2 regions of the Planococcus sp. BI3 genome follow, and region 1 is predicted to be linked to the other one. Evidence: riboswitches for the same ligand, from Rfam matches in the RefSeq annotation. Region 1 holds a riboswitch; the other holds the start of a gene.
The links. A riboswitch is a leader RNA that binds a small molecule or an ion and turns the genes downstream of it on or off. The one in region 1 is predicted to bind FMN.
Positions count from the first base shown of each region.

Region 1 (5,104 bases):
TTTTTTTCAATTGAGCGACTTGATCCTGCATCAGCGACAACAAAGGAGATACAATCAGAATACTGTCCGGCAATACTTTCGCCGGCAACTGGTAACAGATTGATTTTCCCATTCCGGTCGGCAGCAACGCAATAACGTCTTCACCAGCCAATATCCGTTCAATGATTTCCCGCTGTCCCGGACGAAATGAAGTAAAACCGTAGGCAGAATATAATAATTCATCCAGATTCATCCTTGTTCCTCCCTAATCGCCAGAGCCAAGCGGATTTGAAAATAACTGGCTTCCGGCAAATGCTCTTTGATTTCACGCAATCTCTTTGTTTTCCGGCGACGGCTTTCAGCAATGATCGCTTCATATAATCCCGCATCTACAAACTGCGTGTAATTAAAATAAGGATCATTCATCGCCAGCTCCACGAAATGATCTTCGATGGTGCTGGTTTTCAATTGGCGAAGAGAAGCGATCTGCTCTAAAGAAAATCCCCTCTCGAACAGTTTTTCTGTACGCTGGGCGGTTTCTGTCAATGAGGATTGCTGAATGATGCCTTCCATGAGACCCATCAAGAGCGGGGGTTTGGCCTGCTCAATTACCGCCATCCAGCCGTGCAGAGCTTCAACAGCCATCAATTGAACATCCATGACGGTGAGGTTTTTGGAAGCTGCAATTTGCTGCCATGTCAACCCACTCAATCCAAAACCTGTTAGACGCTCCATTAGTATCATTTTATGGGTTTCAGAAATATCGGTATCGGTTAATGAAGCTACAAGCTCTTCGGTAAACCTTTGGGCTACTGCCAGATTGCGAAACTGTATCCGGTTTAAATAGCTTTTTACCCAGCTCTGTATTTCTTCGTTGCTGACAATCGGATCAAAAGTTTTTTCCTGCTGGCTAATATGAGATAAAGTTTGTACAATTAGTGACAATCGGCTAAAAAAAAGATTCTCATTGCCGCGGTATTTCCAGCCATTCAACGGAGAGGCTGCAATGTCCAAATCCAAGGCTTTTTCGGATAAATCGACTACTTGGTCATTAGCCAACAGATAAGCTTGTGAAAACAAGTGCTGAACCGCATGGTCATAGGCTTTCTTATCAAGTTTCGGCAACACGCCAAAATAAGGATACAGGCCGAAATAGCCGATATCCTGTATCGTTTGTCCGGACTTCTTCCCTTTTATCAAATGATAGGGAGAAGAGACGGTACGTTGCCGATTGACGGCCTTCATAATAGCTAAAATGAGTTCGGTAAATAACAAGCTTGCGCCCCCTAGCGGTTTTGGGTTGAAAAACTCCTCAAACACCTTTAGAATAAATACGATAGCATAACTGAACTTGTTCGGAGATAAAGGAGAGGAAAACAATATGGCTAAGTATACCATTGTCGACAAGGATACTTGTATCGCTTGTGGTGCTTGTGGTGCCGCTGCACCTGATATTTATGATTACGATGACGAAGGAATCGCTTTTGTTATTTTAGATAATAACATGGGGACAGAACAAGTTCCAGACGAACTCGAGGAAGATATGGAAGATGCATTTGAAGGATGTCCAACAGATTCCATCAAAGTTGCAGATTCATCTTTTGAAGGCGACCCTTTAAAATACGAAGACTGATCCAAATAGAAAAGGCGTTCGGCAGTTTATCACTGCTGAACGCCTTCTTTTTTGTTTTGATGTAAAGCGCTTGTCACAGCTTAACGGCTGCTTACGCTTTTCTTTGTCCAGACTTCAGCGCCCAGCTCTTTGGGTCATAAGTCAACCCAGCGCCGTGGCAAAGAGCGCCATTACCGGTAAGGCTTCCAGCGCTTGTCGGGGCTTAACGGCTGCTTACGCTTTTCTTTGTCCAGACTCCAGCGCCCAGCTCTTTGGGTCATAAGCCACTCTGGCTGTGCGGCTGAAAACATGCCGCTTCGCCAGAGCGTCTTATGCCCGGCAGAGCTACACGGGCGCTTACGCTTTTCTTTGTCCAGACTCCAGCGCCCAGCTCTTTGGGTCATAAGCCAACCCAGCGCCGTGGCAAAGAGCGCCACTCTGCTGGTCCGCCTTATGCCCGGCAGAGCTACACGGGCGCTTACGCTTTTCTTTTTTATGATAAATAATAGGAACGCTGCTTTTCGATCCACGTGTGCATGCTGCTGAACATCAGCAGGACGATTGCAGTCAAGAGCAGGCCTTTGATTAAGTTGAACGGTAGGATTCCCAGAACGATGGTGCCGAACAGGATACTGCCTGTTTCAGCTGGCATGTTAAGGAAATACGTGTACATCGGCAAGAAAACGAAGTAATTTAAAATGCTCATGCCGATTGCCATAGATAATGTCCCGACTGCTAAGCCGAAAGCCATACCCTTTTTAGTTGCTGCTTTGTGATAGATAAAATAAACCGGCAAAATGAATAACATGCTTGTCACGAAATTTGCCATGTGGCCAACCGGAACCCCTGTTGGACTTCCTGCAAACAGCCAATCCAATACATTTTTAAAGAATGCCACTAAAATCCCTGCTACCGGGCCCATTGTAACGGCTGCGATTAATGCCGGAACATCACTGAAGTCCACTTTCAAAAAAGCAGGTAAAGCGGGTAGCGGAAAGTTGAATAGCATCAAAATAAACGAAATACTACTCAACATCCCAATAACGATCATCGTTTGCAACTTCTTGTTCTTCATATTCCTCTCTCCTTGTCGTGATTCACCAGAAGAAAGGCTTGGACCCCGCTTTTACATATAAAAACCCTTAAGCAACAAGCACTTAAGGGAGAAAAGGCACACTTAATAAGCGTTCCGTCTACATGTAAACGACAAACGTCCGCACCTTCACCTTCTCCCATCCAGACTATACTGTCGGCTTTGGAGTCTCACCAAATCCTGCGTTTTACGGCTCGCGGGCTTATGAACAGAGTTCAATTACCGCCGGTAGGGAATTGCACCCTGCCCCGAAGATGAATCGATATTTTGTTATGCCCTAATCTTAGTATAAAGAAAGAGCATTGTAAACAAATTTGTTTACAACGCTCTTTTCCTTATTGTACCGGCCATACCAGAAGATTAGGTTCCACCGGAATTGGCAACGGCTGGCTGAAGTCGAAACCATTCCAGGTTTCTGTTTGCAGCCCTTCCACTTCTACTCTTTTGCCGAATGCGTCAGCTGTCAACGCAAAGCTTTCAATCATTCGAACTGCCTCCAGAGTGTCCAGTGAGTTCAAATCGAAGGAATTCTGAAATTCAACTTGGACAAGGCCATCCGTCTCCGACACTTTAATATCTGCATTTTGCGGAACTGTGGCTCTGTAAAAATCGTTCGGGCTTTCTGCAAGTGCTCCAATTGCGTCGCTCACTGAAGCAAACGGCATATCATATCCGGGCACAAGGTAAACTTCACCACTTGAAGATTCAAAGGAATAGTAAGCAATGTTTTCCTGCACCGGAACAATTGGCTCCACAGGACCGATTTCGGAAAACTCTGCAGCTGAACCATCTTCATTGGCTACTTCAATTTCAGGGACATCAGAAAATGTCTCAGACAGAGTATTAAAATAAACTCCGATACTGGCAGAAGCCAGATCATATTGATGATCTTGCGGCAGCAGGTGGCGAATACCCGTCGCCGTTGGTTCCAAGGATCCAATATACGGATGGTATTCATCAAAACCAAGCAGCGTTTCATCAATTTTCCCAGCATATTCTTGATAGAGATCAAGCGAGGTCGGAGTGTCACCTCCAAATGCAGCTGCCACCTGTTCATTGGGAATCAAGAAAGACACAGGTACCACAAAAGCATTTTCGGTCAGCCCAATGGTCATCAATGTCTGATCACCAATAGTTTCTTCATAAACCGCTGTCCGCAGCGGAATATCCACTTGAGCTGTGGAGTATTGACCAGGCTCTCCGGTTCCGGATTCTCCACCTTCAGCTTCTTCTTGGGCATTTTCTTCAACTGTAGTCGCTGTTGAATCGCTCGAATTTTCCGGATTTTGAGCGGTATCCATCCCATTTTGGCTAAGGATGGCAGCTACCAGTATGCCGATCGTTATGAACGCCAATGCAGCCACCAGCAAAGGCAGCCATCTTTTCGGACGTTTTTGAACCTTTTCTTTTTGGGCCAGACGATTATAAACTTCTTCTTTTGGCCGGTTATCTTTTATAGCGGGGAAATCCTTTAACAAATCTTCGATGGTTTCATCGGTCCATTTGCTATTCGGCATCTTCATCTCCCCCTTCCTTAGCTATTAATTTTTCACGCAAGGATTTGATTGCGCGATGCTGAGTGGTCTTTACTTTGCCTTCAGTCCAACCCAGAACATCTGCTGTCTCCGCTATCGACAAGTCTTGGAAGAACCGCATAATGATGACCATCTTCTGGTCTCCCGTACAGGTGTCCAATGTTTTATACAAAAGAATTTTATCCTCATTCAATAATGATACTTCTTCAGGAATCCGGTCAGACGAAACCAATTGCTGCGTTTCCCAATCAAAAAACTCCATCGAATGCTTTTGGCGCACTGCCGCTTTTCGGAAATGATCGATCGCCACGTTTTTGGCAATCGAAAAAAGCCATGTTTTCTCGGAACTTTTCCCCTCAAAACGGTCATAAGCACGAAAAACACGAATATATACTTCATGCATCAAATCTTCCGACAGGTGCCTGTTTTTCACCAGGTATATCAAGAACTGAAAGACATCCTGGTGATACTCTTCGTAAAGCCGATGGAAAACGGAGTCATTCAATATACTCCCCCCGTTCTTAGGATTAGTCGTCTTTGTCTTTAGAAAGTTACATATTCTTCAAAGGCAGTAAAAAGACAAATGAAGTTCCTTGTCCTACAATACTCTCTGCATAGATCTTGCCTTCATGCGCTTGAATGATATTACTGGCAATCGCCAGCCCAAGACCCGTTCCGCCTTTGCCAAGCGTTCTGGCCTTATCCGCTTTATAGAAGCGTTCAAAAACAAATTCCAGATCTTTTTCTGAAATGCCTACTCCATTATCATTTATCGATATTTTTGCATACTCTTGTTGTTGTTCGACACGAACGACCACTTGCCCTCCTCCATGTGTATGGCGAATTGCATTATCGATCAAATTGGTCATAACTTGCTCAATTCGA
Region 1 is NZ_CM155266.1:332,344-337,447, reverse strand. It holds gene AC1MEO_RS01685 (RecQ family ATP-dependent DNA helicase) at 1-232, opposite strand, end outside; gene AC1MEO_RS01680 (YpbB family protein) at 229-1,254, opposite strand; gene AC1MEO_RS01675 (ferredoxin) at 1,361-1,612, shown strand; gene AC1MEO_RS01670 (ECF transporter S component) at 2,085-2,666, opposite strand; FMN riboswitch at 2,812-2,944, opposite strand; gene AC1MEO_RS01665 (hypothetical protein) at 3,020-4,201, opposite strand; gene sigX (RNA polymerase sigma factor SigX) at 4,191-4,724, opposite strand; gene AC1MEO_RS01655 (ATP-binding protein) at 4,771-5,104, opposite strand, start outside.

Region 2 (5,104 bases), 1.1 Mb from region 1:
CGCGGGCAGTTGCTTCTTTTCCCGATTCGCCTCCAGCAAGTTTTAAATCTGCATCTCCAAAAGATTCCTCCAACTTTTCCATCCAGTCTGGTAAATCTTCAGAACTCAAAACGCGTTCTGCCAAGCGGTCATCAATTTCAATCGGCAAATCCAGCTGGTCGGCTGCCGGTTCGATCGATTGGATAGCGCGTGTAAAAGGACTGGAGATAAAATGAATCACTTGCTGCCCCTGCAAAAACTCCGCTAATTCCTGTGCCTGCTTGTGTCCCGTCAGAGTCAATTCTGCATCCGGTTCCTGCCCGGTTGCTTGGCAGTGCCTGATTAAATAGATTGTCTTGTCCATAATTCTCCCCCTAATCCAAACATCATTCCATACAGGTGCATACGACAGATCCGTAAAAATAAGTTCGCTTTTTTCTCTATTGGCAGGCTATCCATGATTCGACAGACCCAATGCTCTTATACATTCCATTCCCCAAAACCCATTTTTTAACCTCAAAAAAACCCCTGAGCAAAAGCTCAGGAGCCATGTATTATAATTTTTTCATAAGGTTCGCCATTTCGATGGCTCCAGCTGCTGATTCCCAGCCTTTGTTGCCGGATTTTGTTCCTGCGCGTTCGATAGCCTGTTCAATCGAGTCTGTCGTCAAGACGCCGAAAATGACCGGAATATTGGCTTGGTCACTGGCTCTTGATACGCCTTTCGCGACTTCGCTGCAGACAAAGTCGAAATGTGGAGTTGCGCCTCTGATGACTGTTCCTAACGTGATGATCGCATCATAGTTTCCGCTCATCGCCATTTTTTTGGCAACAAGGGGAATTTCAAAAGCACCTGGCACCCAGGCAATAGAGACATCGTCTGCTCCAACGCCATGGCGCTTCAAAGCATCTTCTGCGCCCCCAAGCAATTTACTCGTGATAAATTCGTTGAAACGTCCGACAACTATGCCGATCCGCAGTCCTTCACCGTTTAAATATCCTTCAAAATGTACAGTCATTCAGTTCCATCTCCTCTGGTAGATTAATAGGCTGTCGTGTTTTGATTTTTTAGCTGGTAGGATACCAGGTCTTTGATTGTAAGAATACCGAGGCCGAGACGCTCCGCCACTTTCAGCAAATCGTCCACCCGTGCCATTGTGCCATCAGGGTTCATGATTTCGCATATGACCCCTGCAGGAGATGATCCCGCAAGCTTCGCCAAATCGACAGCCGCTTCGGTATGTCCCGTACGATCAAGTACTCCTCCATCTTTCGCAATCAACGGGAAAATATGCCCTGGACGTTTAAAGTCTGTTGCCTTTGCATCCGCCTTCACCAAACTGGTGATCGTGTGCGAACGTTCAAAAGCACTGATTCCTGTCGTCGTATCCTTATGGTCAATACTGATGGTGAAAGCCGTGCCGAATTCATCCGTATTGTGGTCGGTCATTAAACCAATCTGCAAGCTTTGAGCGATTGACTGGGCAATCGGCACACAGATCAGCCCTCTTCCTTCAGTCGCCATCAAGTTGACGATCTCAGGTGAAGCAAACTCTGCCAACGCGATAAAATCGCCTTCGTTTTCTCTATCTTCATCATCGATGACGATGATGGCTTTGCCATTTTTCAAATCTGCAACGGCTTCTTCTACGGTGTAGAACATCTCTTCAGCGCCTCCTTTTAAAATCCGTTTTCCGCCAGCCAGCTTCTGCTGATTTTTGGTTCTGCTGTTTGAACACGTTCGGTGTATTTCGCCAACAGATCACATTCGATATTGACCTTTTCGCCAATGCCTTTTTCGCCTAACAGCGAATCTTCCTGTGTAGTTGGAATCAAGGAAATGGTCACCGTATTATGGCCAAGCGCAAAAATCGTCAATGAAGTGCCATCGACTGCGATTGAACCTTTCAGCATCATATACTTCATCAGCTGGGAATCCAGCTCAATTGTCTTGGTCACAGCATTCGCCTCTTTTTTCACTGAACGGATAACGCCGACGCCATCTGTATGGCCACTGACAAAATGGCCGCCGAAACGGCCGTTGGCTGGCATTGCACGCTCTAAATTTACGCGTCCGCCTGCTTTCAATCCGCTCATCGTCGAAGACTTGACCGTTTCCGGAATGACATCGACTGTAAACGTGTGTGAATTGAATGTAGAGACAGTCAAACAAACTCCGTTAATGGAAATGCTGTCTCCGCGCTTGATGTCCTCTAGGATCAGTGCACAGGAAATCGTCAATTCCATGGCCTGAGGTTTAGTACGGACTGACGCAACGTGTCCGACTTCTTCAACTATGCCTGTAAACATATCGGCACACTCCTCCGTTCGGGCCGAAAAAGCCTATTCAATTGGGGTCTTACGGGTAATTGGGTGTTTTCCACCATGGGGCGTATGGGTGGTGGGGAAAGGAATATTCTGAAGGTTACTCTGTGCATGTGCCCTGCTTCTTTGTCAAGATGGCTGGTTGTCCAGCAATTTTTCATACCTTGAAAAAGCTCTTTTTCCACGAAGGAAAGGAGCAGGATTAAAGACGGTCGCCTTGCAATTTCAGAGACTGGTCCCTGAAAAAAGTGTTTGGTCATACAAATTCCTCCTTTCAATTTCAACTCATTGAAAAGAAGAGGCACATAACGAAACCGATCTCTAGATTCTTCTCCCATCCAGACTGTAACTGTCGGTGCCGGAATTTCACCAGCTCCACCGTTTGGGCGTGCACCGCATAGTGGCCTATGCCTGCATTCGCCCAAACGGGTCACGGACTTGCAGTTTCCTGCTCACCGCCGGTAAGGAATTTCACCTTGCCCCGAAGAATTAGATTCGTAGTTTCGTCCCTTTCATAGTAGCATAGAAAGAAACTGAACCCCATAAATTCCAACTGATTATTTTTATCGAGCTTGCGTCCTGCTGCAGTCCAGCCCGCTTCTTCGCCAACACATCAGATCAAACGCCTGTAGGCAGATGGCAAGAAAATCGCCATGATTCCATTTATGCGTTCTATTCCCGTTTCAGAAAGGAAGATCCGTATGGCCCATCACCACCCAGTGAAAGGCATCGGCGTAGACGCCGAAACACGTTGTGCCCATTATCATTCACCCATTGACCGCATCGCCATCAAGTTTTTTTGCTGCCAGGAATATTTCCCATGCTTCGAATGCCATAGAGCTGCCGGCTGCGGAACACATCAGGTTTGGCCAAAAGGCCGTTTCCATGAAAAAGCGGTTTTATGCGGGACTTGCGGACATGAACTGTCTATTGACGACTATTTAGCCTGTGCATCAAAGTGCCCAAGCTGTTCTTCACCGTTCAATCCAGGCTGCAGCCTGCATAAGCACCTTTACTTCGAATAAATGCAAAAAAAGCCAAGCGGCTGCATTTCTGCTGTCACTTGGCTTTATTGGTATACAGGGACATGACGTATTGCTCGCCTTTAGAGCGCATAATCCGTCTGCCCGTGTCTTTAAACCCTGCTTTTTGATACAGGCGCTGAGCCGGTATGTTGCGGGCATTGACGCCGAGCACGACTTCATCAAAATCTGGAAATTCTGTTTCCATAAATTCCGGCAATGCATAGATTGAACCTGTTGCAATTCCTCTGCCCTGGTATTTCGGATTGACGGAAAATCCCCTCAACAGCAAAGCTTTCGGATTGTCCGAGTATTTCTTCCGGTCCTCCGATTCATCCAATTCGAAAAAACCGGCATCTTCTCCGCGCGCTTTGATGATGATGAAATGCTTTAATGGATCTTTAGCATCTTTTTCCACAATTTCTTTGGGCAACCGGGTAAACTCGAGTTGAACTGGCGGCAAATCATAATCAATCGACACTTTAGAGGAATAACGATGCAATGAAACTTCCTTTTTCTTAATCAACTTAAGCAGCCTCCTTGTTTGCGTTCACTGGCTGAAGTAATCAACTACCGTTGAATCCAAAAACTGGATAGGCGGCAATTGTATAGACCGGAAATTGCCTGCAATAAATCGCTTTTCCTCAGTTGCCTTATCCCTTTTCCAGTGTCACGACAACAATTTCCGGCAGGTTAAAGATACGTACAGGAAAAGTACTGTTGCCAAGTCCGCGGCTGACGACCATCTTCGATTTATCTTTTTCGAAGATCCCCTCTGTCACTTTCGGAAACCACCCTTGCCCCGGGGCAATCAAGCCGCCAATACCCGGAATACGGATCTGTCCGCCATGTGCATGGCCTGAAAAAACAACATCTACACCGTCTTCTGCATAGGTGGACAGGTATTCCGGACGATGCGCCAGCAACAATGTGAAATCGTCCGTCAGTTGTGCACGGTCGAGGCTATGCCGAGTGGCTTCATCCTCATGGATATCGGGCTCCATCAATGGATCATCGATTCCCGCAATCTGGATGGACTCCCCGTCTTTTTCCCATTGGACCGAATCATCCGCCAGAACCGTGACTCCACGTGCATTCAAAGCATCTGTAATCTCTTCCACCTTATTGGAAGCCACCTCATGATTCCCTGTCACGTAATACACATGACTCATCTCTACAAGCGCATCCACCAGCACCAAACTAGCATCCAAATCATAACGGTTGCTGTCCACAAGATCTCCAGTCAAAAAGATGGCGTCGGGTTCAGCCGCCTCCACCTTTTCGATCAACGACGATTGATTTCTACCGAAAGTCGCATTATGCAGATCAGATACCTGAACTATTCTCGATCCATCAAAAGCTTCCGGCAACTCCTCGGATGCTACCGTATATTCAGTGGTTTGTATCCACTTATTGCTGCTCCAAACTCCACCCCATACCACTAGCACGAGCAGTATAAATACTGCGAGTTTCTTCATAAAAATTAACCTCTATTCGATTTTGATTCAGTCTAACGGGTTGTAAAGCCCCTCATCTTTTACTTTGTGGCACAGCGAAAAACGCTCCATCCTTTCCTTATGCATGGACGCCCACTTCACCTGGTGCTGTGATTTCAATTTTCAAGCGATCAGGCCCCTCAAGGAAAACCGCATAATAATTTGGACCACCTGCATAAGGATGGAGGTCTTCATACAGACTTGCGCTCCCCATTGTCTCATTTTTTCAGCCATCTCGTCCACTTGCACGCGCGAAACCGCCTGAAATGCCAAATGGTTCAA
Region 2 is NZ_CM155266.1:3,163,519-3,168,622, reverse strand. It holds gene AC1MEO_RS15895 (histidine phosphatase family protein) at 1-343, opposite strand, end outside; gene ribH (6,7-dimethyl-8-ribityllumazine synthase) at 534-998, opposite strand; partial or broken gene ribB (3,4-dihydroxy-2-butanone-4-phosphate synthase) at 1,040-1,642, opposite strand; gene ribE (riboflavin synthase) at 1,660-2,289, opposite strand; FMN riboswitch at 2,627-2,797, opposite strand; gene AC1MEO_RS15875 (CHY zinc finger protein) at 3,006-3,329, shown strand; gene AC1MEO_RS15870 (GNAT family N-acetyltransferase) at 3,364-3,852, opposite strand; gene AC1MEO_RS15865 (metallophosphoesterase) at 3,980-4,804, opposite strand; partial or broken gene AC1MEO_RS15860 (VOC family protein) at 4,902-5,104, opposite strand, start outside.
Region 2: it holds a riboswitch for FMN, as region 1 does, so the genes downstream of both, ribE (riboflavin synthase) here and AC1MEO_RS01670 (ECF transporter S component) in region 1, are expected to answer to the same signal.